Regions from separate parts of the Paenibacillus rhizoryzae genome, predicted to be linked through region 2. Evidence: a T-box and tRNA genes for the amino acid it is inferred to sense, from the RefSeq annotation. Region 2 holds a T-box; the other holds one or more tRNA genes.
What was found. The T-box of region 2 lies ahead of metG (methionine--tRNA ligase). A T-box ahead of a tRNA ligase gene usually reads a tRNA of that ligase, here a tRNA-Met.

Region 1 (16,191 bases), on a different contig from region 2:
AGTCTGTTCTTTGACCGGTTCCAGGTTGTGAACGGGTGGAATCTATCGGATGTGATGATGCTGTGGGCAGTCGGGGCAGGCGGCTTCGGCTGGGCAAACATGCTCTTTGGCAATTTCCATCGCATAGCTACGGTGGTTTCAGGCGGTCAGCTTGATGTGTATTTGTCACAGCCGAAGCCCGTGCTGCTTCATGTATTGGCTAGCCGGATGTCCCTGACAGCCGCAGGCGATTTTCTCTTCGGGCTGGCCGTGTACGCTTGGGTCGGCAACCACACCTGGCTTGGAGCGGTGCAGTTCGGAATGGGGCTGCTGATTAGCGGCCTGATCTTTATGGGCGTCATGATTATAGCCGGCAGCTGCGCATTTTTCTTCGGCAATTCCGAAGGCATTGCGGGTCAAGTGTTTAACAGCTTTGTGGCCCTGTCGACGTATCCTTCCGGGATCTTCCGCGGTGCGGCGAAGCTGCTTTTGTTCACCATTGTTCCTGCAGGATTCATCAGCTATCTGCCGATCGGCTTGATGCGCGATTTCGATCCGTTTTTCTTCGGGCAGGCGATAGCGATGACGATCGGCCTATTGGCAGCAGGTACGGTGTTATTTCGTATCGGCCTTCGACGGTATACTTCCGGGAATGCCATTGCTATGCGCGGCTAGCCCTATCACTCACCCGGATCCTTCTCTGGACTGAGATCAATTCCCTCCACAGGCGGTTCTTGCTTTTATTTTCCAATGATAAAGTAAGGAGAGAAGTCAGCGCGTAGGAAGGGGAATGATGGCTGGTGACCAAGCATGAGGCAGGCGAGACGGTGCTTACCGTCGAGGATCTGCGCAAGTCATTCGGAGGCACGGTTGCGGTGGACGGAATAAGTTTTACGGTGAAGAAAGGCGAGGTTTTCACCATTATCGGACCCAACGGGGCAGGTAAAACGACGACGCTTGAAATGATCGAAGGGCTGCAGGAGCCTGACCGCGGATCGGTGACCGTGCTGGGCATGAATTGGGCGTCCAACAAGTCTCGTATCAAAATGGAAATCGGCGTGCAGCCTCAAACCAGTGCGTTATTCGATCTGCTGACGGTGGAGGAGAACCTCGAAACCTTCGCTTCCTTCTATAACAGACGGCGCCCGACAGACGAAATATTAGGCTATATCAACTTGGCTGACCATCGCAATAAGCGGGTGAAGGCGCTCTCCGGCGGTCAGAAGCAGCGGCTGGCGATTGGGCTTGCGATGATTAGTGATCCGGAGCTGATCTTCCTGGATGAACCGACGACAGGGCTTGATCCGCAAGCCAGGCGCAACATTTGGGACATCGTACTGAAGCTCAAAGCGATTGGCAAAACCACGATTCTTACGACGCACTATATGGAGGAAGCCGATAAACTAAGCGATCGCGTATGCATCGTGGATCAAGGCCGAATCGTAGCGCTCGATACGCCGAAAGCATTAATCGGACGGCTGACGAAGGAGCGGGAGATTCATCTCACGTTTACCGGCGGAGAAGAGCACGCATCGCTGGCGGAGCATATTGCATTAAGCAATACGGCCGTCACGCGCGTGAAGCGAAGCGGTGATCATCTGGTCGTTTGGTCGCTGCAGCCGGAGGAGACGCTGTATCAATTGTTCGGTTTTACCTCGCAGCAAGGCATCGGGGTCGAGCAGGTATCCATTCGCGAAATGAGCTTGGAGGACGTCTTCATAGCGTTCACCGGCAAAGAATGGAGGGACTGAGCCCATGAATCGAAACGGATGGAATCAATTCAAGAAGCTGTTTGGCGCACAGTTCAAAATGACATTCCGCGATAAGAACGTGTGGTTTTGGTCGATATTCTATCCTGTTCTTCTGCTGGTGATCTTCATCATGATATTCGGCGGCAGTTCGGGCAGCAGCTTCTCGGCGAAGCTTGCGCTCGTTGAACCTACCTCCAATACTCTAGCTGATGATTTGCGCAGCGGGTTAAAGCAGATTGACGTATTCGAGTATAAATCGGAAACGCCGGTAAGCCGAGAGAAGGCGGAGGATTGGCTGAAGGATCGTGATGTGGACGCCGTTATTGTGCTGCCACAGTCGGCGGATGCCTCCTCGCTTGAGCTGCTGCTGAATAAGGAGAAGCAGAACTCTCCTTCTTCACAGGCGATACAAAGTATTCTAAACAATATCGTGCTGCAGATGAATAGTGCCGCTTCCGGTGTTGCCCCTGCATTTACGCTGAAGACGGACTTCGTATCCGCAGGCAGTGAAGAACTCAAATATACCGACTTCCTGCTCACCGGATTAATTGCACTCGCCATCTCACAGGCCGGCTTGTTCGGAATGGTATCTATGGTGGAAATGCGGCGAAACGGTTTGCTTAAGCGACTGATTCTGACGCCGGCGAGTATGGGATTGTTCGGCATGGGCGGCATTGCGGTAAAGTTTATTCTCAGCGCGATGCAGATTGTCCTTCTGACGCTGATCGGGGTTGTCGCATTTGGTGCACATATCAATATGAATGTACCCGCATTCTTGATCGTCTTCCTTGTCGGCACGCTGTCTTTTGCAGGGATCGGATTTATGCTCGCAGGATTTAGCAAGACGATGGAAAGTTATTTTGGGATGGCGAATTTAACCAGTTTCATCATGATGTTCATCAGCGGCGTTTTCTTCGACATCAATGTACTGCCCAGCTATATTAAGCCGCTCGCGAACGTCATGCCGCTGACTTATTTCGCAAACGGGATACGCGACAGCATGGTGTATGATATCAGCGTGATGCATGCCGCATTCTGGGTGAATATCGCCATTATGCTGGCGTGGGGGCTTGTTTCGGTCATCATCGGTTCGAAATTTTACAATTGGAAGCAGCCATAATGTGTTAGTCTTAAGAGAGAGCTTCTGCGCCTTTAAGCGGATCATGTCCGTTTATGCGGCTCAGAAGCTTTTTTAGCAAATATTTAACGAAATTGGTAGTTGCGCGCGTAACTTTTTAATCGCTTGCTCCGTCTAATCGTTATTGAGATTAAAGTTTTTTAATAGGAAGGGGGGTCTCTGCAGCCGCGATGGGATGGTGGAGAAGCAAACAAGCAACAGAGGAAGCTGTGGAATCCGACGCAACAAGGGAAACTGATGCTCCGTACATACCAACAATCGAGACCAAACCGCTTCTCACCGTAGAGTCGGTTGAACGTACATTCCAGGTAGGCGGGCAGCCGCTCCATGTGTTGAAAGGGATAGCTATGGAACTTCGGCCAAGGCAGCTCGTTATGCTCCGCGGGCGTTCCGGATCCGGCAAAACAACGCTGCTCAATATGATCGGCGGGCTCGATCAACCTACGAAAGGTCATATTTTCTTTCAAGATATGCCCTTCCATAGCATGAATGATGATGAACGTACGAAAGTACGGCGCAAGCACATCGGGTTTATTTTTCAGGCCTATGCGTTAATGCCGCTCTTATCTGCTTATGAGAATGTGGAGCTGTCGCTCCGTATGGCAGGTATTCCGTCTCAAGAATGGAAGAAGCGCGTGGAACATTGCTTGGATCTTGTCGGATTGGCCAAAAGGATGCATCACCGTCCGTTCGAATTATCCGGGGGGGAACAGCAGCGTGTTGCGATCGCGAAAGCTATCGCACATCGTCCGAGTATGCTGCTTGCCGATGAGCCGACAGCCGAGCTTGATTCACAAATGGCCGCACAAATAATGTCGGTATTCCAGACGATCATTCGCACCGAACAAGTAACAATTTGTATGACAACGCACGATCCCACGATTCTGGAGGTTGCCGATCATGTTTACGAAATGGTTGACGGGAAGTTCATTTAAGACTGCAGCAGTTGTAGTTCTTGGAGCTTCTCTTGTTTTCACGAGCGGATGCTCATTGCTGCCAAACGAAGATAACGAAGAAGCATTGCCTGCTATTGCGCCGCCGCAAATTTCGAAGAAGCCGGAGTACGAGGTGACGACCGCCACACTTGAAACGAAGAAGACGGGCATCGGGAAGCTGATTTCGCTTCAGGAAGAGACGCTGTATTTTACACTTGACGGCAAACGATTGAAGGAACTTCATATCAAAGTCGGCCAGAAAGTAACTGCAGGCCAAGTGATTGGTTCCCTCGATGTGGACGATATGAAGAAACAATTGCGCTCTGATAAGCTGCAATTCTCGCGCGACGAGCTTCAAATGAAGGAAACCTTGCGCAAGAAGGATGAAATGGATCCGGTAGAGTTTGAGCTTGCCAAAATTACGTTCGAGGAGAAACGCCAGAAGCTGGTAGAGTCGCAGACGGAGATTGACAAAGCGATCCTGAAGGCGCCATTCAGCGGTACGGTAGTTTCGCTTAACGTGATGAAAGGCGACTTGATCAAAGCTTATGATCCGGTATGTATTATCGCGGATACGGGGCAGTTGACCGCAGCAGCGAAAATGACGGCCGATGAACTGCAAGGCATCTCGGTCGGTATGCCGGTCGTTGTTGATATCAACAGTGCCGGACAGGTCAAGGGCAAGATTGCTCAGCTTCCGATTCAGAAGGACGATGGAGGCAATGGCAACGGCAATGGTGAAGGCGGCGGACAAGGCGGCAATAAACCGGAGCGGCCGGAGGACTTCCTGACCGTGAAGCTTGATAAGATGCCTGCTGGCGTCACACGCGGAACGCCGCTGTCGATCTCGATTATTATGAACCGCAAAGAGAATGCAATTGTCATTCCGCCATCCGCATTACGTTCGATCGGGTCCCGCACATACGTGCAAGTCATCGATGAGAATGGCAAACGCGAGGTGGATGTTGAAGTAGGGCAGCAAACCGCAACGCAAGTTGAAATCCTCAAAGGATTGACACCGGGGCAGAAAGTCGTAGGTCGATAAGCTATGGGGATACCGCTATTTCGCTTTCTGCTTCGCAAAATGTGGAACACGCGATGGATGACGCTCAGCTCGCTGGCCGGCTTGATCATTGCCGTCGCCTTTGCGACCAGTATCCCGATGTACGCGGATGGAGCGCTGAAGCGGGTTGTCGCACAATCGCTAAAGGATGAGAGCAGCGGGCTGCCGGCGGGATCGCTTCTGATGCGTTACCAGGAAACGACCGGCAAGACGGATCTGAATGCATTGACCGAGGTGTCCCGTTATATCCGCGAGGATGTACCGAAAGAGGTTGGTTTTCCATTCGGCACCTATGTACAAAGTCTGGCCATTCGAAATGCAGAGCTGACGCCTGAGGATCCAACGGCCGTCGATGCGAGCCGTGTTCGTCAGATGGGACTTACGTCGATGAGCGGTCTCGATAAGAAAACCGAGCTGACGCAAGGCCGCTGGTTTACGGACGCTGTCGGTGATGACGACACGATTGAAGCGGTCATGCTGGAAGAAGCCATGTACCGCAGCGACGTCCATATCGGCGATGTGTTTGAATACCCGATCTACAGCGGATTGAATCTGACGCTTCGCGTGAAGATCGTCGGAGCGTTTAAGCCGCTGAGCGATACGGACCCGTATTGGTACCAAGGGCTTGAAGGCTTGATGAGCACGCTGCAAATTGGCGAGAATGCCTTTCAGAAAGGGCTGATGAAGGATCGGAAAATTCCGGTTCATACGGCCAATTGGTATTATGCATTCGATTTGAAAGATATCAAGACAAGCGAATTATCGCCGCTCAATCAAACGCTTGAACGGTTGAACATCGAGCTGTACCAGCGTTTGAAGGATACGAGAGTAGAGATCTCATTTGCGAAGCTGTTAAGCGAGTTCCGCAAGTCGAGTCTCCAGCTCCAGCTCCTGCTGTTTACGCTTGCTGCTCCGATGCTGGCGATGGTGTTCTACTTTATCGCGATGAACGCAAGGCAATCCCTCGACAAGCAGCGCAGTGACATCGCGGTGTTACGCAGCCGTGGAGCGGGGACGAGGCAAATCATCGGTATTTATACGCTCGAAGGCGTGCTGCTGGGGATAATCGCTCTCATCATAGGTCCGTTAATCGGTTGGTTTATGGCGAAGAGCATAGGCTCGGCTAATGGGTTCTTGGAATTCGTGAATCGGAAATCGATCCCGATTGGCTTCGGGACAGAGTCGATCATTGCGGGCATCGGCTCCGTGGTGCTTGCTCTTCTAGCGACCATAATTCCTGCGGTTATTTATGCCCGGGCATCGATTGTGGACTACAAGAAACAGATTGCGCGTTCGGATCGCAAACCGTTCTGGCAGAGATGGTATGTCGACGTTCTGATGCTAGGCGTCGCGGCATACGGCTGGTACTTATTCAATGAACGTCAGTTGATCTCGTTTAAGAGTAAAATGACGACGGATCAGCTGAACGTGCAGCCATTTCTGTTCTTTGTTCCGGCGCTTGCCATCTTCGCGATGGGGTTGTTTTTCCTTCGAGTCTTCCCGTGGCTGCTGAAGCTGTTTAATTGGATCGGCCGGAAGGTGCTTCCGGTGCCGCTCTACTTGACGCTGACTCAGCTGTCGAGATCGTCGAAGGGGTATTATCCGCTTATGATTTTGCTCATCTTGACGTTAGGATTAGGGGTTTACAATGCTTCTGCTGCTCGAACGATCGATCTGAATTCCACCGAGCGGACGCTCTACAAATTCGGAACCGACGTAGTCATGCAGACGGTATGGGAAGGAACTGCCGAAGTGATTGACACCGGAGGCGGAGATGCCGGCGGTGGCGGACAAGGCGGTAACGGCGGCGGCGAAGGTGGCAACGGCGGTGGAGGCAATGGAGGAGGCGGTAACGGCGGAGGTGGCGGCGGCAACGGCGGCGGCACTACGGTTCCGACTCGTATCAATTATTCGGAGCCGCCATTCGAAGTGTTCCGCAAGCTGGATGGGGTAGAAGCGGCGGCGCGCGTGCTGCAGACCAAAGCCAATATCGTCGTTTCGGGGCGTTCAGCCGGACAAGGAACCGTGATGGGCATCGACAATGTCGATTTCTCCAAAGTGGCATGGTTCCGCAACGATCTGTATCCGTCGCATCCGTTTCTCTACTTGAAGTATTTAGGGCTCTATGAACAAGCTGCTATTATTCCGTCAAACGTGGCGGAGAAGTATCAGTTGAAGGTGGGGGATACCATTTCTGCAGGGTTGCAGGAAGGGATGATTGATTTCGTCGTCGTCGGTATCGTGCCGTACTGGCCAAGTCAATATCCGGATTCATCACCGTTCATTATCGCGAATCTCGATTATATTTACGATCAAGTGCCGATCATTCCTTACGATGTATGGCTCAAAATGAAGCCGGGCGCGCTAACCGCTCCAATCATGAAGCAGCTGCAGGATGAAGGCATCGAGCTTGCGAATGTACAGGACGTACGCATCGAGCTAGCCGTGCAATCGAAGCACCCGACCCGCGGAGGGGTATTCGGGATTCTCAGTCTCGGCTTCCTCGTTTCCATTATCGTGTCGCTGACGGGTTATATTCTGTTCTGGTTCTTTAATCTATCAGGCCGGATTGTGCAGTTTGGCGTTCTACGCGCGATGGGACTCTCCAGGAAGCAGTTAACCGGCATGCTGCTCCTCGAGCAGGTGTTTACAGCAGGACTGTCCATCGGACTTGGCATCTTAATTGGCAAAATCGCGAGTTTACTATTCTTGCCGTTCCTGCAAACGACCGATAATGTCGCGAACTCTGTACCGCCGTTTAGGGTCGTGTTTGACTCCAAGGATACAACGCAGCTCTACATTGTAGTCGCATGTATGATGCTGATGGGTGCAGCGCTTCTGCTCATCCATATCCGCAGAATACGCGTACATCAAGCCGTTAAGATGGGAGAGGAGCGTTAAGACCTCATGATTACTTGCGAGGGACTCGTTAAAATTTACAAATCAGATGATCTTGAGGTCGTTGCACTGCAAGGGCTCAACCTTCACGTCCGTGAAGGAGAAATGATGGCCATCATCGGTAACAGTGGCAGCGGGAAATCGACGCTGCTCAATATACTGGGCGGTCTTGACCGCCCTTCCGCCGGCCAAGTAAGCGTAGGGCCGTGGGATTTGCTCAAGATCACCGATGAGCAGCTGGTCTCCTATAAACGCGATACCGTCGGTTTTATCTGGCAGAGCAACGCGCGAAATCTACTTCCGTATTTGACAGCGCTTGAGAACGTGGAAATGCCGATGATGTTATCCTCCAAACTAGATCGCGCCTATGCGAAGCAGCTGTTGGAGTGGGTAGGGCTGAAGGAACGCATGCACAACAAGCTGCACCAGCTCTCAGGCGGTGAGCAGCAGCGGGTTGCGATCGCAATTTCGCTGTCCAACCGACCGAAGCTGCTGCTTGCCGATGAGCCGACAGGCTCCGTCGATACGCGCACTTCGGATCTCATCATGGATATCTTCCGCAGGCTTAACCGCGAGATCGGCATTACGATCGTTATCGTTACGCATGATTTATCGTTAGCCGGTAAGGTCGATCGCGTCGTGGCTATTCGGGATGGACTAACCAGTACCGAATTCATTAAACGAAATCCGAATCTGGACGATAAAGATCATGCAGGCAATCATTCGACACTAGGAGGCGATCATGCCATCCATGAAGAATATGTCGTCGTAGACCGGGTGGGCAGGCTTCAAATTCCGAAATCGTATTTAACAGCCTTACAAATTACAGATAAAGCATCAATGGAATTTGACGGTGAACGGATCATCATTTCACCGCCTAAATCACTGGAGGGGTAGAACGAATGGAGAAGAGAGTTAGACGTTCGCGGGGAAAACTAATCATGAGGACTTCGGCTCTGGCGGTTACAGCGGGACTGCTGGCATCAAGTCTTGCAGCTTGCAGCAAGGGGGATAGCGGCAACGAGGCAGAGCGCCATGTGCTTAGAATCGGCTTTATGTATTCCAATTCCGATAATGAACCTTATCTGCGTCAACAATTTACGGACGGTTATGAATTGACTCATCCGAATATCGATATTGAAATCGCTGCGGCTATCAATTACGATGATCAGCGTTTCGAAGAGCCTGATCCGAACAAGAAGCAGCCAGACCCGTACGAGAAGCTGAAAGAGATGATCAACGGCAAAAACCCGGTTGACGTCGTTGTTCTGGAATCCTCTTATTTGAAGCGTCTTGTAGATGACAATCTGCTTAAACAGCTGGATCCGCTAATTCAAGAGAGCGAATTCGATATCGAGGATTTCGTTCCGACGGTTATTGACGGCATCAAGGATGCAGGAGGCGGCAGCCTATATGCGCTTACGCCAACCTTCAATGCTTCGGCGCTCTACTATAACAAGAAGCTCTTTACAGATGCAGGTGTTGCACCACCGACAGACGGTATGTCCTGGACAGATATCTTTACGAAAGCGAAACAGGTCGCAAAGGGCGAAGGCGCGGAGCGGAAATTTGGCTTCTCGTTCAATCGTTGGAGTGGAGACCCGTTCTGGGATTCCCAAACCTACGCGGCACCTCTGCAGCTAAAGATGTTTGACAATAAAGCAGAGAAGATGACGGTAGATACGCCGCAATGGCGCAAAGTGTGGAATGAAGTAGCCGGACTGTATCAAGAGAAAATCGTTCCGACCCAAGAAGATATGAACAACGGCGGCGGAGGCGGCATTGCCAGAGACGAGAAGGCAGCCTTTAACCCGTTCCAAGGCGATCTCTTCATCAGCGGTCGTATCGCCATGATGATTGGCGGCTATGATTATGTAAATGAGCTGTCCAGAGCGAAGGATTATTCCGCTAAGAACCCTAAAATTCCATCCCCCGATTGGGATGTTGTGACAATCCCTACTTTCGAGGAAGCTCCGGGTATTGGCGGTAATATCTACTTGAACAACCTGATGGCGATCAGCGCCAACGCACAGAACAGCGACGATGCTTGGGACTTCATCCAGTTCAACAACAGCAAGGAATGGGCGAAGCTGAAATCCCGCAGCACGTATGAGATGGTAGCGCGCAAATCGTTCCTGAAGCCGAAAGACGGCATGAACTATAACATCGCGGCATTCTACTCCCTGAAGCCGGTACCGCCGCAGGATACGACGCTGGAGAAGCTCTACCGCGATATGCCGAACCTTTATCAGGTTCAACAATTTGCACAGCCGCTCTTCCAGGAAGTCATTCAGAAGAAGAAGTCCGTCGAAGAGGCGCTTAAGGAATGGCAAACCAAAGGGGATGCCATGCTGCAGAAGATCAAGGAAAATCCGAATGGCCCGCTCGAACCGGTTGAAGGCGGAGGCGGCGTAGGAATTAATGTTTACGGTGGTAAAGGGTAAAGAATAACGAAGGAACCGCATCGGCGCATTTTGCGTCTGTGCGGTTTTTTTGCTTACGACGGAGTCGTTTGCTGGGGATGCTTTAATTTTCCGCAAATGGGGCATTCTAAGCGAAACGGCGAAGAAGGGAGTAAGTGACATGAAATGGGTGTATTGGGGGCGTCTGTATGAAACCAAATTTCAAGCCGGCTGTTTGGTTAGACGGATGGAAAACGACTGGTGGGTGTATGGGTATGAATGTCCGCAAGAAATCGAAGTATTTCGTTCGCGGAAAGGAAGATTTGGCGTTCGATTCCTGCCATAACAAAATATGCTTGACTTATCCGTACATCATATAGTATATTATTTCTTGTCGCCATTGAATGATTTGTAGTGAATGTGTGTTATCGCGGGGTGGAGCAGCTCGGTAGCTCGTCGGGCTCATAACCCGAAGGCCGCAGGTTCAAATCCTGCCCCCGCAACCAACCTTTCGATTATTATCGTAAGGGCCCTTAGCTCAGTTGGTTAGAGCGGTCGGCTCATAACCGATTGGTCGGGGGTTCGAGTCCCTCAGGGCCCACCATTCCACAATCATCACTCACATGCCGGGGTGGCGGAACTGGCAGACGCACAGGACTTAAAATCCTGCGGTGGGTGACCACCGTACGGGTTCGATTCCCGTCCTCGGCATCCTTAAGTAAGATAAGGATTTACGAATCCTTGAGAGCAATACATAAGTTTTAAAGCAATGAAAAAACTCTTTTTCGATACTTGTCTTGAACAAGTGATGAAAAGGAGTTTTTTTATGGCCAAACGAGGACGCTGACTGAATTTAATCATTGCCATAACCCATCTACTGGAAATATAATTTACTTTAATCAAACATTTTAATCATGCATAACAACAACGAGGTGATTCCACTGCATCTACTACGAACTATTACAGACAGTCACTTTGACGGTGGTGAACCAGCGTTCATAGAGGTAGTGTCCAGGCACGCTTCCAGAGGGGTGCTTGTAAATGACCACCTGCAAGTCGCGATGATGCATATGGCGAAGCTCAACCTTTATAAGCTGCCAGGTGGTGGCGTCGAAGTGGGAGAGGATGTCGAGGATGCGTTTTTGCGCGAAATTAGAGAAGAAACGGGCTGCAACGCCTCAATTATTCATGAGCTCGGTTACATGGATGAACATAAGAATAGAAATCAGTTCTTCCAGCGCTCGTATTGCTACATTGCAAGGATGGTTGACCTTCCGGGAGTGACGTCCCTTACCGAAAATGAGATCAAGCTCGGCATGCAAGTGAAGTGGGTTCATCTTAATCAGGCAATCGCATACATGAACAGCTCCGTCAACGATTACTCCACCCGATTCATGTTACTGAGAGACAGAACCATTCTTGAAGAAGCTGCTAAGTGGCTGAATACGAAAACAAACCTCCTTCGCGGGACCTGAGACATTCAGGTATTCGCAAAGGAGGTTTTTTATTTTGCCGGTTTGATGAGTGCATTACTGTGAATGTCTAGCAGCGAGAAAGCTCTTCCGATCATATCTTTATCTTTCTCGAAGAGATGTGTTGCTTTTTCGAAGATACCGCTTGTCTTGGCCACATGATTTAATTGATGGACCATGAATTCGGAATTGCAGAGGGCAACCACGCGATTGCTATATTTGGTCAGCTCCTGCTGGAAGACGGTTGCCTGCTCCACGATATCAGGTGAATAGACTACGGCTTCGCCATCGGAGGCTTTCATCTCTCGGTGATCGACCAAGATATTCAGCTCATTAGGCCCATACGCCGAACAGATCCCCAATATAACGGAAGATAAATAATCGACGTCATTCTTGCCTGAAAATAACCCTGAAACCGAGAAAGCCAGCAGTTTCTTGTCCGGGTCCAGGTTATATCTGAAGCGCTCTCTGAAAGGTACTTTGAAGTCTTTGGGAACATATGCGGGCGTTATGGAGAAACGCTCCCCAGAGAACATATAGGACATGGTAACTTGCAGTGCGGCGGTAATTTTCTCGATATTGACAAGACTAATATTTCGTTCTCCGCGTTCTACCCCGCTTATGTACGTCCGGTCTAGTCCAGATCGATATGCCAGGTGTTCTTGCGACATCCCACTTCTGGCTCGGAGTTCTTTCACTCTTTGTCCAAACTCCAAACGTATATCCATTGCTGGCAGTTAACCCCCTATTATTTCCCATATGTACATTATGAGAATATAGGCAATGTGACCTAAAGTCAACAGACGGAAGGCAAGAATCTAGCTATTATTTATTGTACCTAGCTGAAATTGATATAAAATAAAAGGAGTCATCCATAGTGAGAAAACGAAATGCGGGCAGGAGTTACTTGAGGTTTTCTATCCTTTTACTTGTCTTCATCGTTGGGATGGTGACATGGCTGTTCTGGGGGAACCAATTGTACATCAAGCTTACCCCGTTGTGGTGCGTGGCGTTGCCGATTCTCTATAACGTCATAGAGAATCGCAAAAAACAGAAATGCGAAGCACTGATTCGTAAAGAATTCAAGGAAACTCCGATTATGTCGGTTGAGGCTTGGGGAGATGCCGGTTATGGGTTCTTATCCGTGACGAAAGAATCGATTTTTTTCGTACCTAGGAAAGGCTCGGTATTTTACTTGCCTCATCATGAAACAAGCGATTATGGCTATGATTTTATTTGTTCAGGTGAACACAACACTGCGACAAATAGCAATGGGGATGAGCGTGCAAGGCAGACGAAATTGCCCGTGTTTTATGTGGAATTTACAGATCACAGATTTTACTTCCAATCGCCTAAAAACAAACAATTTTTTCATGAAGTGGAATTGGTGACTCGAGCGTCTGCCCGACATTTTTAATTCGCGACTGAATAATATGATCCGATTCGGTGCATTATAGTTATTGACGGTGTGAAGAGAGGTGTGGTTCCGTTGGACCTTATGGTGCTAGGGCTACTGGAGGAATTTATTTAATCACTTCACGATATGGAAGCGAGGGGTTGTGTCGCAGAGCAGATCTGAACACACGCGCTGATAGCGATCCGTTTAAAACCGGAACGTGATAAGCGGTGCCCAAGTTTTTCAAAGAAGTTTAGTGTGAGAATGGAAGAATTCAACGATCGATCACCGTCGAGAAGGAGCCTGCAAAGGCTCCTTTTTCTAATCCGAACGGATGCAGAATTTTTTGTAATCGACCTTGTAGTATGCTAAAATTAACGTATTGATTTCAAAACAGACAACCTCCTTTGCACCACTTCTGACTGAACTCAGAATGACGGCAGAGGAGTTTTTTATTTCAACCTATGGGGGACAACATGACACTGGTACTTAGAAATGACTGGGCTGAAGTGCTGAGCGGGGAACTGGAGAAGTCCTATTTTCGCGAGCTAAATAAGCAATTATCGCAGCAATATGAGACGGAACTGGTTTACCCGGATCAAACGGCAATATTGAATGCACTCCATTACACCTCGTATCAGGATACGCGAGTAGTCATTATTGGGCAGGACCCTTACCATGGGCCTGGGCAAGCACACGGGCTAAGCTTCTCCGTTTTGCCTGGCGTGAAGACGCCGCCATCCTTGAAAAATATTTATAAAGAATTGCAAACGGATCTTGGACTCCCTATTCCCGATCACGGATATCTGGAAGCTTGGGCTAAGCAAGGCGTCCTGCTGCTTAACAATGTGTTAACGGTACAAGCAGGATTGCCGGCATCCCATCAAGGCATGGGGTGGGAGCGCTTCACGGATGCTGTAATCGCAGCGTTAAACGAGCGGGAGCAGCCGGTCGTATTTATTCTGTGGGGGAAGCATGCGCAGGAGAAAGCGGTATCGATCAATCAAGATCGGCATTTTATCATCTCCTCAGCGCATCCCAGCCCGTTTGCAGCGCGCCGGGGCTTCTTCGGTAGCCGTCCCTTCTCGCGTGTAAATCAGTATTTGCGAGAGCTGGGCTTAAGTGAAATTGAATGGCGGATCCCAATGCTCGCGGAACTGCAGGGAGCGGTAAACTAAAGGAGGAGCAGTATGACTGCATCTGAGCCTTCCAAGAAGAAACAGGCGGCTGTTCGCTTCCTCAATCCGGCCTCCGGATATCTGACAGGATATGCGTATACGCTCAATCCGTATGTAGGCTGTTCGTTCGGTTGCTCTTATTGTTATGTACGGCGTATGCCTATTGCGATGTTTCGCAGTGAGCCTTGGGGGGAATGGGTGGAGCCGAAACGGTTTGAAACGGAGGCATTTCGCAAGGAATGGCGCAAAGCGCTAGCCAAAGGAGAAGTCACCGTATTTATGTCGTCAGCCACCGATCCCTACCAGCAGGCTGAATATAAGGAAGGTGTGACGAGGCAGCTGCTCGAAATTATGGCCCAAGAGCCGCCGCAGTTTCTACTCGTTCAGACCCGAAGCCCGCTGGTGCTAAGGGATGTGGAATTGTTTAAAATGCTCGGCGATCGAGTTAGAATAAGTGTGACGCTCGAGACGGATTTGGAACCCATTCGTAAGAAGCTGACTCCGGATGCTCCCCCTCTGGCTGCAAGGCTGCGGGCGATTCGAGAGCTGCGGGAAGCGGGTATTGCTGTTCAGGCAGCCGTATCGCCACTGCTTCCGTGCAGTGACTGGTTTGCCGGAATCATCGCATCCCATGTGGAAAGAGTCGTTGTCGATGATTTCTTCCGCGGCGACGGCAGCGGGGGCAAACGTACGGCGCAGCTCAAGATCGCTGATCGCTATCAGGAGCTTGGGCATGAAGCATTATATACGCCGCAGACTGCGGATCGCTTCTTACAGCAGCTAAGCGAATTGATGCCTCAGGGAACGGTATATTTTGGCCAACAAGGATTTCTTCCCTAACACAAAAACCCTCAAAGCAATGTTGCTTTGAGGGTTTTCTGTATTCACAATAGGTTAGTGGCCAACTGCGACATCGGGTGCCGGGGAACTGGAAGACGTGCCGTTTCCGCCAATAATGCCGGTTGACCCGCCAGCCGATGCCCCTGTATCACCGAGAACCGGTTTGAAGCCGGAAGCGATATAGGTGACCGCTTTTACATTGGTAATGACCTGAGCGTAAAATTTGTCTTTATCGGGATAGATCGGTTCGACATGGATGATCGCTTGATCGCCCTCGAACGAAATGGAGGCAATACGAAGTCCGTAGCCGGGATTTGGCGCTTGCGCAGAAACCGTGACTTCGGTAATTTCATTGTTAACCGCCTTCGAGGAAAGCTGCAAATCGTAGAGCGGGAAAGGGATTGGCTCCTCAACCGGCGGTATAGTCGGTGTATCCGTCACAAATTGCATGACGCCTCGTAACCAACCAGCTGCATCGCTGCGCGTAATAGCTGTCTTAGGCAGGAATTTCTGCCCATTGTCCGGCTGAGCGATTCGGAGAATGAGGAGCTTCTGAATACTGTCCATATAGGCTTTGTTGACATCTGCTTCATCCTTCAAGACAACGTAAAGGTCAATGAAGGCAAAGTCGCCTTTATGAAGGAGCCCCTGGACCAGATGGTAAGCAAATTGCTCCCTTGTCATCAGTGCGGAAGGATCGGTGTCTCGAGGAATATCAAGACCATTCAAGGAAGCGATGATAAAAGAATTCGCATACCAAGCGTCATCTTTCATCTTCGGAAAACTATCCGTTACTTTCGGCTCCTTAATAAAGCGGATGTTGTCAATGTTCAGCCCAAGTCCTTTCACGATCATCGAAATGCCTGCAGCGTAAGTGAGCTTGCCCTTCGGCTGAAACAGATCACCTTTACCGCTTCCGGATAGAATCCCCATCTTCTGAAGTTCTGCGATTGTCGCTTCGTTAGGGTCGTTCTTTATATCCGAGAATGCCCAAACCGATTGGGATGCCGATAGAAAAAGCAGCAGCATCATCGAAAACAGTACAAACCGTTTCAACATAATTGCATTCACCTCATAAATAATGGATTGTCTTGTTTATGTAGACGCACCTTCTCTGGATAAAGTTGCAAAAGAAGGCG
Region 2 (16,191 bases):
GATCAATCCGATCTTCTATGGCACAACGGCGACGATGGTGAAGAAAGGGACCAGCCTTGATAATCTGGAGAATGAGACGTTCCTGCGCATCATAACCGGTGCGGCACCGATCGAGGACTTTGATAAGTTTGTCTCTACATGGAAGCTTTCCGGAGGCGACGAGGTTACGCAAGAGGTGGCGGCATCGCTGAACTAGCCTAGCAAGCGGACGGCAACGTCGGTTGGCTCAACGCCGCGCAGCAAAATATCGTAGATGAACCACGAAGCCCCCTTGAGATTATCTCAAGGGGGCTTCGCGTGGGGTTTAAAAAATATGAAGGGGTCTGAACCAGGTTCAGGTTTTCAAATGGATTTATATGTGAATGGTATGCAGCTCCAGCACTTGTGCCAGAGGAGTATATGCATAACCAAGATCATCGGCTACTGCTTTGTACGTTACTTTGCCATTAATAATATTCGTGCCGCTTTGCAGCGCTGGGCTATCTTGAATCGCTTGATAAGCACCTTTACGAGCAATTTGCAGCGCATACGGAATTGTTGCATTGGTCAACCCAATGGTGGACGTCTGCGGAACGGCGCCCGGCATGTTCGCTACGGCATAATGAATGACGCCATGCTTCACATACGTTGGATTGTCATGCGTTGTAATATGATCGATCGTCTCCACGCTGCCGCCTTGGTCAATGGCCACATCGACGATTACAGCGCCTTGCTTCATCGTTTTCACCATTTCCTCGGAGACGAGGACAGGTGCTTTCGCGCCCGGAATCAGTACAGCGCAGATAAGCAAATCTGCTTCGGCAACGCTCTGTGCAATGTTATAGCGGCTCGATACGAGCGTTTGTACTTGGTTGCCAAACAGATCATCGAGCTGTCGCAGACGGTTCGCATTCAAATCGAGAATCGTCACTTCCGCGCCTAAGCCGATGGCGATTTTCGCTGCATTCGTACCTACAACGCCGCCTCCGATTACGGTAACTTTGCCTCTGGCTACCCCGGGAATACCGGAGAGCAGAATGCCGCGTCCACCTTTAGAGCGCTCGAGCAGCTGACTGCCGATTTGTGCGGCCATCCGGCCGGCTACTTCGCTCATTGGCGTCAAGAGCGGAAGAGCTCCGCCTTCTTTGACCGTTTCATAAGCGATTGCAGTTACCTTCGACTGGACAAGTGCCTCAGCTAAGCTTGGCTCTGCGGAGAGATGCAGGTAAGTGAAGAGAATAAGACCTTCTCTGAAGAAGGAGTACTCGCTTGGCAGCGGCTCTTTCACTTTTATAACCATATCTGCTTGTTGCCAAACAGCTGCGGCATCGGCTAGGATAATCGCTCCCGATTGCTGGTACTCAGCATCCGTAAAACCGCTCTCATAACCGGCATTTGTTTCCACATAAACGGTATGTCCGTCTTGAACGAATTCCTTCACACCGGATGGTGTTACGCCTACACGGCATTCATTATTTTTAATTTCCTTCGGCACGCCAATGATCATTAGTGATCTCTCCCCGTCCATGAATGCGAACCTCTGAAAGTCGTAAGTTGTTTCCTGTTCTTATTTGCATTATAGAATGGATCTGGCGCATAAACATCATACAGAATATAAAGTGAATTGACAGATGGATAGACATTTATGTATATTGAGCCTACTACGTATAGACAAAATGTCTAAAGTAAAGGTGATAAAATGGACACAATGACGTTTGGGATTAAACAGCTGCTCGAACGGCCGATCTTTCGCGCGGCGAGATTGGTTGCAGGACGGGAAGGCATCCATCATCCGGTCGGCTGGGTGCATGTGCTTGAAATTACGAATGTGGCGCCGTACGTGAGCCCGAATGATTTGATTCTGACGACGGGCCTGTGGCTGAAGCAGAATGAACAGGAACGTTTTGCCTATATGAAGCAGTTGATCGATCAACAGGCGGCAGGGCTATGTATCGAGATGGGCACCACCGTCGATAACATTCCGAAAGAAATTGTGGAGCTCGCGGACCTGCATCATTTTCCGCTTATTGTGTTTGAGCAGCCGGTACGGTTTGTCGAGATTACGCAGGATATTCATGCCCTGATTATTAACAGGCAGCATCAGTTTCTGAAGGAGCTCGAGGTCTACTCGCGAAAGCTGCAGCGTCTAACACTGGAGAGTACGGGGATTGCGCAAATCTTGAAAGCTTTCCATGAACAATCGGCCAGACAGGTACTGTATTTCTCATCGCTTGACCACAGCATTTTCTACCCGGCTTTAACCAGTAAAGTATCGGGACCGATTTCGAGCTTCCTGCAGCGGCAGATGGATACCAAGGCGCTCTCTGCCAAAGACGTCTCGATTCTGCCGATGAATGCGCAGCAATTGCTTGTCGTCGAGCCCGTTATTTGTTTCGGCCAGACCTTCTCCTATGTAGGGGTACTCTTGCACAATCGCGCCGAGATTACAGAGTCGTTGACGCTGCTGCTTGATTACACCACGAAGGCTGTTGCCGCGATTACACTGCGCACCGAGTTTCTGGAAGAGAAGATGTCTCGCGACCATAACGAATTCATCCTGGATATTATGAACAACCGTATCGAGAACGAGGACCAGGCGCAATCCCGAATGGGCCTTCGTCAGTTGAATAAAGGCGAGTATTTGTTTGCCAGCGGCATTATCGAAATTCAGCATACGGCCGACATTGAACCGATTACGATTGAGGCCGATAAGCAGGATATGCTCATCCTGGTTCGGCAGCTCCTGAAGAAGCATGGGCTCTACAATCTGGTCATGATCCAGAACAATCGCATCTATATGCTCTGCGCCAAAGACGCCCTGCACAAGGAGTCGCATGACAACTTCCAAGCGACGCTCATGCGGCTTGCGGAGGAATTGCGAGCATCTGCGCATGAACCGCGAAAATCATTAAAGCTTCATGCCGGTTTCGGCAAGCTGCGTACGCAAATCGTGGAATCCTCGAGAAGCTTCGAAGAAGCGCAGCAGGTTATTGAAGTTGCACGTAATGTAGCGACGCAAGAGGGATGCATCTTCTATGACCGACTTGGTGTATACCAGCTGCTGAAGGCCGTTCCCAAGCTGTCGTTCCTCGCTTCGTATGTGGATGACCATCTGGGAGAACTAATCGCATACGATAGAGAGCATCATCTGCAGCTTATTGAGACGCTGGATGTTTATTTGGCTTGCATGGGCTCGAAGCAAGAGACGGCGGCGAAGCTTCACATCCACCGCCAGACGCTTTATAATCGGTTAGAAAAGCTCGGCCTGCTGCTGGGAGAAGACTTCCTGGAAGCCGATAAACGGCGTTGTCTCGAGATGGCGCTTGTTGCCTATAAGCTGAAGTAAGGGGATACGGGGAATGAAATCATCGAGGTTGTACTATGGCTGGGTAGTTGTCGGCATTGTGTTTCTGACGCTGCTCGTTTCAGCGGCGATTAATTCCGTGCCAAGCGTTCTCATGCTGCCGCTGGAGAAAGAATTTGGCTGGGATCGCAGCGCGGTATCCGGCGCCGTTTCGATTCGTATTCTGCTGTATGGATTAATGGGGCCATTTGCTGCAGCTTTCATGGCGAGGTATGGCGTACGTAAAATCATGGTGATCTCCATGCTGCTGCTCATCGTTAGTTTATCGCTTACGCCGATCATGACGTCGATCTGGCAAATGACCGTGCTATGGGGCATCATGGTCGGGATTGGAACCGGATCCTTGGCCAATGTGCTCGGTGTTACGATTGCCGGCCGGTGGTTTGTCACGCACAAAGGGCTAGTAATCGGCATGCTCACCGCAAGTGCTGCCACGGGTCAGCTTCTGTTCCTGCCGCTGCTGGCTAAGCTGACAGAGGATATCGGGTGGCGGACCGCTGTATATACGGTTGTAGGGGTGTTGGCTGTCCTGACGCCGATCGTCGGAATCTGGATGCGAAACCATCCTTACGATGTCGGCGTATCTGCGCTAGGAACAACCGAAGTGGTGAAGCCTGTACCGTTTACCGGCAATTTGTTTTTCACTCCGATTCAGACCTTGCTGAGCGCTGCGCGCAGCGGGACGTTCTGGCTGCTCGCCGGCACATTCTTCTTCTGCGGTTTCTCCACAAACGGGCTCATCGGAACGCATTTGATACCGGCTTGCGGCGATTACGGCATCCCGCTTGTAACCGCGGCAGGATTGCTGTCGCTGATGGGGCTGTTCGATCTTGTCGGTACGACGTTGTCGGGCTGGCTGTCCGATCGGTTCGATAGCCGGTGGCTGCTGTTCTGGTATTACGGACTGCGCGGACTGTCGCTGATCTTCCTGCCTTATGCGCTTGGCATGGGCTATACGCAGCTGACCGTTTTCGCTGTTTTCTATGGTCTCGACTGGATTGCGACTGTTCCGCCAACCGCGAAGCTGGCCTCCGATACCTTCGGCAAAGAGAAGGCCGGCATGATCTTCGGCTGGGTCGTGGTGGCGCATCAAGCAGGCGCGGCGCTTGCAGCATACGAAGCGGGACTGCTGCGCGTTTGGCTTGGCAGCTACACGGTGCCATTCGTCATGTCCGGCTTCCTCTGCTTGCTGGCCTCGCTTATGGCGCTGCGTATTCGCCGTGCCAGAGGCGCCGTCATTCAGGCAGCCTAACCAAAAAGCCTTCTTCCCGTTAAGGGAAGAAGGCTTTTTGGTTCTTTCCATCTATGTTGTCGATAACCCGCCGGTCAGATCATTACGGATCGCAGGAGATTCTGCAGCGTTGCAGAGCCGATCTACTTCCTTCAGATGTGCGCCGGAAACTGGTGCGCTTGGTGAATCGCTATTTACTGGTTTCTTCACGAAGTATAGTCGTTGTTGGATTTCATCAAAAAACTCGACTTGATCCATTTGTACGACGTAACAACGATCGACTTTCTTAAAGCCTTCTCCTACCAAGAAGCGCTCATGTTCTTCAAACGTAGAAACTTGACTGTAAAGACCTTCTCTTGTCTGATAGTATACCTCTCCGCGGTAGCTGCGCATAAGAAGAACGTCCTCAAGATCAATAAAAACGATATCAAACTCTTTTTTATTGTATCTTTTTACGACTGGAATCTTCATATTACACGCCCTTTTTTCTTAATTCGTTTGGAATGCGCGGATTGTGGAGCAGGAAATAAGATCCTGTCAGTACAAACAAGGATGAAACGCCGATAATGGCTGCCGCCAACATTTGGTAAGCTCTTTTTTGCATCGCTATCACCTCCTTATCAGAGTAATAACGATTCCTATTTAGCGTCTTCTTTGTCTTTTCTAATGGAGTAATGCAGAAATAGGGGGATCGTTAGTAGAAAAATGACACTTGCTACTATGGCATAGTCTTTATAATTTCCCCGCAGGATGAGTCCGGCGCCCGCAGCAATGACGAGGCTGGATACGACAACAACGAGCAGTATCGCATTGGTTCCCGTTATGGTGACGTTCGCGCGATGCGAAGCTGGTACATAATCATAACCCCAATGTTTGATAAAAATGGTTCTGCTGATGGCGAACACGATCGCAGCAGACAACACTTGCACCGATGCGGACAGAATCGGGGTACCTGCCACAACTTCCAGCGGCGTACCGGTTAGGGAGAGTACGAGAAGCGTCAACCCCTGAATGGCGAATCCGACAATGAAGGCCGCGGCGTTCATAATGAGAGAATAATAGATTGGAACCCGGAACAAGACCCATAAGACGATAACTAGCATCCCGAGTTGTATATAGGAAGATATATCTCCGATTTCAGGGATAAGCCGAGTGAAGTAAGAAACCTGACTCATCATAAGGGAGACAATCAAAGTAATATTTAGCCGTTCTGTCACGGGAAAGCGGAATAAGGTAAACATTAAAACGAAAACAGAGAAGTATTCTACTGATGAACCCAAGATGAAGTATAAATAATTCATAGTACCGCTTTTCCCTCCTAAGTTAGTATTATAAGGCCATATAGCTTCATTTTACCATGTCTGAAGGAATAGATTTGACATTTTTCTTTTGTTTTACGACATTTGGACTAGTTGACTCCATTATATCAGAAGCAAATTGCATATAAACGAAATAAAAACGACAAAATGAGACATAACTTCCCCTGCTTTGTAAGCAAAAAAGACACGGCCCGCATCATGTGCGAAGCCGTGTCTCTTTATACTTAAAACGTGCAATCTATTGGTGCATGTTTGTGTAAAGCTGCCAAGTAACGCCGAATTTGTCCGTGATCACCGCATAGCCCGGGCTAAAATGCGTTTCAATTAAAGGCACGCTGACTTGACCGCCTTGCTCGAGTGCGGCAAATACTTGCTTGGAAGTATTTACATCGTCCGTGCACAGGCAGATTGTAACTTGGTTGCCGAGTTGATGAGGCGTACCTGGGAATGCATCGGAGAACATAAGGTCGGTCTGGCCGACTTTAATGGTTGCATGGCCGATTAGGCTCTTAGCTTCTTCCGGAAGCGGCATCTCCGGGTTCTGCGGCATCTCGCCAAAGGTTTGCATGATGACTACTTCCGCATGTAAAGCTTCTTGATAAAATTTGATAGCTTCCGTTGCATTGCCGTTCATGACTAGATAAGGGACCAACATTGTGATCATCTTAAAATCGCTCCTTTGTGATTGGGGTGGCCATATCAGTATGGCCCTTACGGTTATCATACAGTACCGAACATATGTTTGCAATATTGCGGCGAGGTTATCTTTTTTTTGTTGGAAGCTGCCCGCATGGTGACAGACTTATTGTCACCAATAGGGTGATATAATGAGGTTGAAATGAGGGATGTCAGTGAGGCGGATGGACCGATTGATGGCGATCCTAATTGCGCTGCAGCAGGAGCCGGCAACAGCCAAACGATTGGCGGACAAATTCGAAGTGACGAAGCGGACGATTCTGCGGGATATGCAGTCGCTCTCCGAGATGGGGGTTCCTTTGTATGCGGTATCGGGTCCATCAGGAGGCTTTCGGTTGATGGAAAGCTTCCGGCTGCCGCCGCTGCAGCTGGATTCCGGCGAGGCGCTATCTGTCCTCTTCGCGCTTCGCAGCTTGACGAGGATGGCCGATACGCCGTTTCAGCAGGCAAGATGGACGGTGATGGATAAACTGAAGGCCATTATGCCGGAGCAGACTTTGGCGCAGATCGAGTCCACGCTTGATTATGTCGAGGTCGAAGTGCCGCAGCGCAGCGTCAAATCCCCGTTTCTGACCGATTTATTGGCCCATACTGCTGATTCGAGATGGCTCCGCGTGCTTTATCGTTCGGAGAAACAGACACGCTGGCTGGAACTGCGGCCTCGTAAAATGTATTCCGCGCACGGGTATTGGTACTGCGAAGCGTATTCGATAACCCACGGCGAGCAGCGGACCTTTCGCGTCGATCGCTTCGAAGCGATGGAACTCATGGAGGTGCCTGGCGAAGAAGCGGAACGTTTGGCTCGGGAAGCAGAGAGTCCGGCCGGCAGCGATGAGGGTTCTACCCGCATTATCGCTCAATTAACGTACCGGGGAGCGTTATTGGCGGAGCAGGACTTTCATATTGGCGACAACGTGAAACAGGTCACGGATGTTAGCTGGGAGCTGGATTTCATGTGCCCGGCTTCGGAGTGGCAGTGGGCGATCAAGTTTTTCTATTGGCTTGGCATGGATGCGGAAGTAAAGGAACCGCTGCATTTGCGGGAAGAGCTGTTCCGGATGGCGAGACAAGTTTACGACAGATACAAGATACAGTCAGAGATAGCGGTTGAATAGGATTTCCTATTTCAGAGGAGGTTGTTCAGGATGGAAAGCAATGAAATTCTCGAACGGGCTAAGTCATTTCTATACCGAAACGGCAGGTTGATTGATCGGAGAAGATTTGAATATCTCTTCGAGGACGGGACAAAAGAAGGGGTCTTCGGCGCGCTTCGCGCCTATCAGAATGAGGACGGCGGTTTTGGACATGCGCTGGAAGCGGACATTCGCTGTCCGGACAGTCAGCCTGTGCCGACTGAGGTAGCGCTTGCGATCATGGAGGAGATGGACAGCTATGATCCGGACATCCTTGACGGCACTATCCGCTATATGCGAAGCATTACATTGCCGGAGGGCGGCGTGCCGTTCGTATTCCGCAGTGCGGCGGCATACCCGCATGCGCCTTGGTGGAATGCCGAGCGGGATGATGTCGCTTCGATTAATCCGACCGGTCTATTAATCGGGACATTATACAAACAGCAAGCACGGACGGACATTTGGAAGGAAGAATGGTTTCAGCGAAACACAGCCTATATCTGGCGCGCGCTAGAGCAGGAGAAGCCGATTGGTTTTCACGATGGTATCCAGTGGATTACGTTTCTGCAGCATACGCCCGAGCAAGAGAAAGCTGCTCCCTATCTAGCATGGATAGAGGAATGGCTGCAGCAGCCCGGCATCATCGAGCGAGATCCGGAAGCCGTTGGTTATGTGCAAAAGGTACTGGATTGGGCTCCGAAGCGCAGCAGCTATGCAGGCAAGGTGATTTCGGAAGGCGAGCTGGATCGGCATCTGCATGCTTTGATCGATCAGCAGCGGGATGATGGGGGCTGGGGCATCAGCTGGGTGCCGGTAGGTCCCGGAGCTGAAGCCGAATGGCGCGGTTTCGTTACGGTAGAACGATTAAAGACGTTAAAATCTTATGGCATGTTGTAAAATGTAGGCGGAGATCCGAGTGGGGAGTGTGCTTCTTGCTCGGATTTTCCTGTGTTTATCTATGGTTTCTTTTTGGAAACAAGGAAACTTTCAAGTGCCTACTTCTGATTAAATACCCTTTGTCGTATGATAAGCCCATACAACCAACAAGGGGAGAGTACAAATTATGAATATCGCATTATGGGCCGTTCAGATTATTCTGGCGCTTATGTTCTTAATGGCAGGCATCATGAAGACGTTCCAATATGAGAAGGTTAAAGCAAGCATGCCTTGGGCAAAAGATTCCTCTCGGGGGCTCGTTCTCCTCGTCGGCTTATCCGAGCTGCTCGCTGCAATCGGATTTATCGTACCAACTGCAACAGACATTCTGCCATGGCTGGCCGGCGTTGCCGGAATTGGAATAGCGGTCATAATGGTGCTGGCTATTGGGGTTCATGCCAGAAGAAGCGAGAACCAGGCGATCGTGATGAACGTAGTGATTCTGGCGGTTGCCGTATTTATCGCAATTGGAAGATTGGGTTCATAGATTTATTGAAAGGCCGCCACTCTCCGGGGAAGGAGAGTGGCGGCCTTTTTGTGCATAACTATTCGAGAAGTTCAGCTTTGTATTGGGTGAACAGGGCTCGCATCGAATCCGGATCTCGCTGCTCCATCGCATGAATCGCATCGATTAACATTTGAATGCGCTTGTTCATGATAAGCAGATAACGGGCAGTCTCCGGTGCCGGATTCCAGAAGGTATGCTTCACGCCGCGCGGGGCTATGACGGCACTGCCGCCGGAAGCCTCTACAATGGTGTCGCCAATTTGGATAGCCAGCTTTCCTTCAAGCACATACCATGCTTCATCATCTTCATGATGAAGATGCAGCGGTGCAATGCGCATCGGTTCCCTATCCGGTGAACAACCTTCGGCGGTCCATTCGGCAATCACCAGATCCGCCCCGAAGGGGGAGAGGGTTTGCCCTAACATAGGCAAGGCAGTTATACGGGCGTTCGTTGTTTCGGACATAATAGAGGCCTCCGGTTCATAAAGTTGTTCCAAACAGTTATTCACAAAGTTATCCCCAATGCCAACAGCTCAAACGGCAATAAGGGTATAAGTATTGGGGACGTATGAACATATCCACAATTTAAGTTATCCACAGCTGGATACAATATTGCAAACGTTTCCTACTCATTAATTCGCTGTGGAAAGCAGGTGCGCACCTCTTGTATTTGACCATGCGGCAACCGATAATGAGTAAACATACTTCCACACATGCCGGATAGAACGAATAGGCAACGCCTCGAAGGAGTTGAGCCCGTTTGCATATTGCCATAGATTTGGATAATACCGTTCTGGATGCGACGGCGGCGCATGTAACCTATTATAATAGGGCATCCGGAATGGCGCTAATGGCCGCAGATATTCAAGATTTTTATATCTATCGATCCTATGGCTGGAATAAGGAAGAACGAGATCGTATTTATGAGAAGCATGGCCATGATATCCATTGGAATTCGGCGCCTTATCCGAATGCAGCTGATAGTTTGCGGCAATTATCGCTTCAGCATGAGCTGTCTATTATAACGGCAAGGCCGATGCTGTTCCGAGATGTTACAATCGATTGGTTGAACCATCATAAGTTTACCTATCACAATATATCATTCGCCGAAAATAAACTCGAAGCCTGCATAGCGGCTAAAGTGGACCTATTGGTCGATGATGCGCCACATTACGCGGAGGAGTTCGCTCGCATGCGCAAACCGATTATTTTGTATGATCAGCCTTATAATCGAGCCGTTACGGGCGAGTTCGTCCTGCGTGCTGCCAATTGGGCGGAAGTGAATCAGCATATACATCGTTTTGCCGCGGGGCTAAGGTAAATAAACAACTGGAACTGGAGAGAGAATGGAACCATGCTTGGTGCAATGATTCATGGATTTATATTGGCATTAGGATTGATTTTGCCGCTCGGTGTGCAAAATGTGTTTGTGTTTAATCAAGGTGCGGTTCAAAGCCGGCTCCGCAAGGCGCTGCCCGTCGTCATTACGGCGTCTATCTGCGATACGCTGCTGATCTTGCTGGCGGTGCTCGGCGTATCGGTCCTTGTCCTGCAGTTCGTTTGGCTGAAGACGATCCTGTTCGCCGTGGGCATCCTATTCCTCCTCTATATGGGATGGCTGACTTGGAAAAGCAAGCCGGCCAATCGGGAGTCCTCTTCCGCGGAAGCTCTCGGAGCGAAGAAACAGATTGCTTTTGCAGCGTCGGTGTCGCTCCTCAATCCGCATGCGATTCTGGACACGATCGGCGTCATTGGGACAGGCTCCTTGCAATATAGCGGGGCCGAGAAGGTGCTCTTCACCGTGGCCTGCGTGGTTGTCTCGTGGCTATGGTTTACTAGTCTGGCTGCGGCAGGACGCCTTACGGGCAGTCTGGATAAATCAGGGCGGATTATGATGGCGCTGAACAAAGTCTCCGCTGTCGTCATGTGGGGAACGGCTGTTTATTTGCTCGTTACGTTGATTAGCAAGTAGAGAGTAGAAGTTCACTCTAACGAACCAGACAGCCCTTATTTCAACCAAATAACTCGATTTGAAAATCTAACGAACCCTAGAGGCGTTATTTGGTGTAAAAAAGCCTCTAACCGCTCCAATTCCCCTAAATAGCGCCTTCACGGTTCGTTAGAATGGGTTGGGGGCTATTTTCATGTAAATAAGAGCCGTACGGTTCGTTAGAAGTTTAGCCCGCCCTTAATTTCGAGCACTTGCCGCCCATGAAAGCCGCTAGACGACCGGTTTCCAGGCCGCGGGCCTCAGCTACAGCTGCTGCGTTCTGCTATTCAGCAAATTAGATTCTTCCTCTACAATACGAAGAGTATCAATGCGCTCGAATAACAGCGATAAGCTCTGAATTTGCTGGTTAGCCGGAACGGTAATAAGCTTCCAAGCCGGCTGTTCAAGCGTGAGGAAGGACCGGATGCGCTCACAGGAGAAGGGGATGAACGGCTGCAGCAGATTGGCTAAATTCGCAATGATTCCCGTGCAAGTATGGAGTGTATGGCCGCATGCATCGCGATCCGCTTTGATTTGAACCCATGGCTTCTGCTCATCGAAATATTTATTGGCCCGGCGGATTTGAGCGAAAATCAACTCCAGCGCTTCTTTCAATCGGCCTTCTTCAATAAGGGTCCCCGACTCCAGGTACAACTCCGTAAGAACCTGCTTCCATTCTTCGCTAAGCTCGCCTGCGGGAACACGTCCTTCAAACGATTTTGTAATAAAAGCGAGCGTACGGTTCACGAAATTACCGAATGCGCCGAGCAGCTCCCCATTATGACTGTGGATAAACTCCCGCCAAGAAAAATCCGTATCCCGCCTCTCAGGGCCGTTAGCAAGGAGAAAATAGCGGATGGAGTCCGGCTGATACCGGCTCAGGATATCAGGCACCCAAATCGCCCAGTTGCGGCTGGTCGAGAACTTCTTTCCCTCCAGCGTCATGTACTCGCAGGAAATCATCCGATCCGGCAGATGCAGTCCGCCTCCGCCCAGAAGTACGGCAGGCCATATTAATGTATGGAAGGGGATATTGTCTTTGCCGTGCACATAATAAGCCGTAATGGTCGCCTCTCCATCTTTCCAGAAGGACTCCCACCTCCCGCCGGTCTCAGCAGCCCACTGTTTACTTGCTGACAGATAACCGCTGACCGCTTCGATCCAGACATAGATTTTCTTATCCTCGAAGCCCTCTACCGGTACTTCAACACCCCAGTCTAAGTCTCGTGTTGCCGCTCGATCAAGAAGGCCTTCTTCTAAGTAGCGCTTTGTTGATTGAACCGCGTTCTCTCGCCAGTCATGTGACTTGCCGGCAGCGTAAGCAGACAGCTCATTCTGAAAATGGGATAGCGCAAGATAGAAGTGCTCGGTGGCCCGTTCAGTAGGTGGATTGCCGCATATTTTGCAGGTCTTATCCAATAGATCGGCGGGGTCGAGCATGGTGGAACAAGCATCGCATTGATCGCCTCGGGCGCGACTTCCGCAAACCGGGCATATTCCTTCAACGTAACGATCCGGCAGAAACCGTTTATCCGTCTCGCAGTAGGTCTGTTGAATCGTTTTCTTGTACAGATGGCCATTCTCGAGCAGCTTCAGGAAGATTTCCTGCACGACCTGATGATGGAAGGGCTGGTCCGTCCGCGTATAGAGGTCATAGGTAAAGCCAAGCTGTGCGAAACAATCGGCAAATTCCCGATGGTAGCGGTCCGCGATAGCGCTGGGAGAAACGCCATCTTGAATCGCTTGAACCGCGACAGGAGTGCCGTGGCAATCGCTTCCTGATACGTACAAAACCTGCTCGCCCTTGGAACGGTAATAACGTGCCAGAACATCTCCGGGTAATAAGCTCGCCAATCGCCCCAAGTGCAAGGAGCCATTCGCATACGGCCAAGCGCCGCCAATAAATATAGGTGCCATCCACATCGCCTCCTTAATAGAAAACAGAAAAAGCCCTCATCCCGAAGGGACGAGAGCTGTGCTCACGTGGTACCACCCAATTTTATAAATGCCTCGCGGCATTCACCTCTTCAGGTACGCCGCGGTTCGCGGTTATACCCTAGCACAGTAACGGGTGCAGGATCCGGCGCAGCCTACTCCCATAGAGGGTTCGGGGCGCAGCTCAGAGACCATATTCTCGCGGTTATTCTTTACCCCTTTGCACCGGCCGGGGCTCTCTGTTAAAGACATCAACGCGATACTCTTTCTCTTCGCAGCTTTTGTTTGAATATTCAGCTTATTCGAGATTATAATACACAGTATTTTCCAAGTCAAGGATACACGCTTATGATCGTACAATATGCCGCTCTGTTTCGAATCGTGCTAATTCGCCCTTGCAACGATTTTCCATATAATGCTAGCATTTAGGATAGTAGACTTCCAAACCAAGCGGAGGGATCCAAACATGCTGCAGCAGCACAAGGCTATCATTCAACTCAATAAAGAAGGCTGGAATAAAGTAGCGGATCAATTCTTTGAAGGCTCGTTCGAACATCTATCGTATGGTTCCTATGCGCCAACGGAGGAAGAGTTGAACTTGCTGGGGACAATTACGGATTGCACGATCGTTGAAGTAGGGTGCGGCAGCGGGCATACGCTGGAGTATCTGGCCAAGCGTGGAGCGCGCGAGCTCTGGGGCGTTGATTTGTCTGGCTCGCAGATTGAGACGGCAAGGCAGGTTACCTCTAACTTGGACATGTCTGTCGTCCTCATGGAGACACCTATGGAAGAGATGTCGGAGCTGCCGGAGAATTATTTTGACAAAGCGGTATCGATTTATGCACTCGGTTGGACCGTGGATTTGCCGCTGACGCTAAGCCACATCCATAGAAGCTTGAAGCCCGGCGGGATCTTCGTATTTAGCTGGGAGCATCCCGTACATAGCGTGGTGGAATACAGCGATGCAGAGTTGAAATTCAGGCGGTCCTATGTGAAAGAGAGCTTCGAGCGGCATGAGGCATGGAGAGGTACGCCGATTGTCATGCACAACCGCAAGGTTAGTACGTTCATCAACGCGTTGATCAGCGCGGGCTTCGTCATCGATGCTGTAATCGAAGAGTCTGAGGTGGATGATGAGGACAACGTCAATCCGGCCAAATGGTACTCCGGCACAAAAGCGCGCATCATCCCATCTACGCTCATTATGAAGTGTCATAAATCTCGCGCTGAAGGAGAACCGGGCTAATGGATACTTCCATACTGAGTGCGTCTGGAATTTCGTTTCTGCTCGTAACGCTGCTGACTCCACTGCTCATCTGGGGCTTGCGCACACTGAAGCTAACGCAGCCTATTCGTGCAGAATTGCCGCCGGATCATCAAGCTAAACGCGGCACGCCGTTAATGTCGGGATTAATCCTGCTGGTTGGCATTATGGTTTCGGTCTACGTTCATCCCCAGCCGATGGTGCTGTTTATAGGAGCAACGTTTGTTTTATTCGGTGCCATAGGGTTCATGGATGATTTTCGAAAGGCAGCATTTCAAGATCCATCGGGCATTTCCGGCAAAATGAAGCTGGTTCTTCAGTTCGCCTTCGCCTGTGCATTGCTGCTTGTATTGCTTCAGCAATTCAACTTAAGCACGGACATTGCGGTATTTCGGGGCTTCTCGCTCAGCTTACCTCCGTGGCTATATCTGGTGATCATGCTTTTGTTCATTGTAGGCTCCGCTAACGCCATTAACTTTACCGATGGGTTGGACGGGCTGTTGATCAACGTCGCGATTCCGACCTTTTTCTTCTTCTTTGTCATCTCCGAAAGAATCGAAGTGCAGACGTTCTCTCTAGTTATGATAGGCTGCCTGCTGGGACTGTTCATCTATAATATTTACCCGGCAAAAGCATTCATGGGCGACACCGGCTCCCTAGCAATTGGAGGTTCGCTCACCTTCTTGGCGGTCGTCGAGAAGGTAGAGATTCTGATTCCGATTCTGTTCATCATTTATCTGGCCGAGCAGCTGTCTGTGATCCTGCAGGTGTGGTATTACAAGAAGACGAAGCTGCGCATCTTTCGGATGGCGCCGATTCATTATCATTTTAGCTTGAAGTATGGCTGGAGCGAGAACAAAATTGTCATGATATTCGGGTTTGTGTCGTGGCTGGCCGCGTTTGTTTCGTGGTTGCTCTGGAAATTTGTCTTGTAATCCTGCGAGAGAGGCAACCGACACCTCTCGCAAAAGGCGGCTCTTCAACTAACTGTGTCTTACCTACTTCATTCGTCGCTCCCCCACCACTGTATTGCACCGAAAGCCGCTCTCTTGGCAAGGGCTGTACGAAATTAGCCGCTTGGGCGTCCATGTAGATCCCCAGGTGTGCTTCCTGCGCGATATTAGTTACTTTGGTGTCCATGTAGATCCCCGGGTGAGCTTCCTGCGCGATATTAGTTACTTTGGTGTCCATGTAGATCCCCGGGTGAGCTTCTTGTGCGAGAATAGCTACTTTGGCGTCGATGTAGATCTCTGGGTGAGCTTCTTGTGCGATATTAGCTACTTTGGGCGTCCATGTAGGCCCCCAGGTGTGCTTCGTGCGTTAGCGTCTCCAGGTGTTGCTGCTGCGCGCTAACGAACCGTACGGGCCTTATTTAGGTGAAAATCGCCCTCTTTCAAATCTAACGAACCGTAGGGACGCTATTCTGCCCAAAAGGCTCGAAAAGGGGACTCCAAACATGAAATAGGGCCTGTAGGGTTCGTTAGAATTTCAAAATGAGCCAAATTGCTGAAATAAGGCCTCTGTGGTTTGTTAGAGTGAGAAGCCGGCGGCATATCCCTGAAACTTCACAGTGTGAACTACCCATTCTGAGCCAGAGAGGTGCCAAGCAGGGCCCCTGCCAGCGTTCAGCTCCCACCACAAAAAAAGGACTGTCCCAAAAGTCGCGGCTGCGCACTGTTGAGTCAGTCCTTCTATGGATCTATTCCGCGTAGCGGATAAACGACAGCAGCAGATCCTGCCTGTGGTCGCCGAAGTCGGCGCCGAATAGGTTAAGCCCGCGGCAGTTGACCGCGTCTTCGGACACTTCCAGCCTGACGCGAATGGGCTTGTTGTACTG

Region 1: it encodes a tRNA-Met, which carries the amino acid that the T-box ahead of metG (methionine--tRNA ligase) is inferred to sense. The anticodon was not compared.

Annotation. Positions count from the first base shown of each region.
Region 1 is NZ_JCAALT010000003.1:241,954-258,144, forward strand. It holds gene AC6ESO_RS09890 (ABC transporter permease) at 1-654, shown strand, start outside; gene AC6ESO_RS09895 (ABC transporter ATP-binding protein) at 780-1,730, shown strand; gene AC6ESO_RS09900 (ABC transporter permease) at 1,735-2,850, shown strand; gene AC6ESO_RS09905 (ATP-binding cassette domain-containing protein) at 3,039-3,803, shown strand; gene AC6ESO_RS09910 (permuted SH3 domain-containing protein) at 3,769-4,848, shown strand; gene AC6ESO_RS09915 (ABC transporter permease) at 4,852-7,767, shown strand; gene AC6ESO_RS09920 (ABC transporter ATP-binding protein) at 7,774-8,661, shown strand; gene AC6ESO_RS09925 (ABC transporter substrate-binding protein) at 8,706-10,208, shown strand; gene AC6ESO_RS09930 (hypothetical protein) at 10,348-10,512, shown strand; tRNA gene AC6ESO_RS09935 (tRNA-Met) at 10,596-10,672, shown strand; tRNA gene AC6ESO_RS09940 (tRNA-Ile) at 10,694-10,770, shown strand; tRNA gene AC6ESO_RS09945 (tRNA-Leu) at 10,792-10,877, shown strand; gene AC6ESO_RS09950 (NUDIX hydrolase) at 11,198-11,641, shown strand; gene AC6ESO_RS09955 (helix-turn-helix domain-containing protein) at 11,671-12,366, opposite strand; gene AC6ESO_RS09960 (hypothetical protein) at 12,516-13,055, shown strand; gene AC6ESO_RS09965 (uracil-DNA glycosylase) at 13,511-14,212, shown strand; gene AC6ESO_RS09970 (SPL family radical SAM protein) at 14,225-15,052, shown strand; gene AC6ESO_RS09975 (S-layer homology domain-containing protein) at 15,107-16,111, opposite strand.
Region 2 is NZ_JCAALT010000006.1:411,019-427,209, reverse strand. It holds gene AC6ESO_RS19915 (extracellular solute-binding protein) at 1-196, shown strand, start outside; gene ald (alanine dehydrogenase) at 353-1,486, opposite strand; gene AC6ESO_RS19905 (PucR family transcriptional regulator) at 1,679-3,325, shown strand; gene AC6ESO_RS19900 (MFS transporter) at 3,339-4,595, shown strand; gene AC6ESO_RS19895 (LytTR family transcriptional regulator DNA-binding domain-containing protein) at 4,647-5,045, opposite strand; gene AC6ESO_RS19890 (hypothetical protein) at 5,047-5,178, opposite strand; gene AC6ESO_RS19885 (hypothetical protein) at 5,213-5,875, opposite strand; gene AC6ESO_RS19880 (VOC family protein) at 6,132-6,557, opposite strand; gene AC6ESO_RS19875 (helix-turn-helix transcriptional regulator) at 6,754-7,704, shown strand; gene AC6ESO_RS19870 (hypothetical protein) at 7,735-8,619, shown strand; gene AC6ESO_RS19865 (DoxX family protein) at 8,786-9,145, shown strand; gene AC6ESO_RS19860 (cupin domain-containing protein) at 9,204-9,629, opposite strand; gene AC6ESO_RS19855 (5' nucleotidase, NT5C type) at 9,926-10,486, shown strand; gene AC6ESO_RS19850 (LysE/ArgO family amino acid transporter) at 10,520-11,137, shown strand; gene metG (methionine--tRNA ligase) at 11,420-13,072, opposite strand; T-box leader at 13,115-13,375, opposite strand; gene AC6ESO_RS19840 (class I SAM-dependent methyltransferase) at 13,557-14,336, shown strand; gene mraY (phospho-N-acetylmuramoyl-pentapeptide-transferase) at 14,336-15,289, shown strand; gene AC6ESO_RS19830 (ArsR/SmtB family transcription factor) at 16,054-16,191, opposite strand, start outside.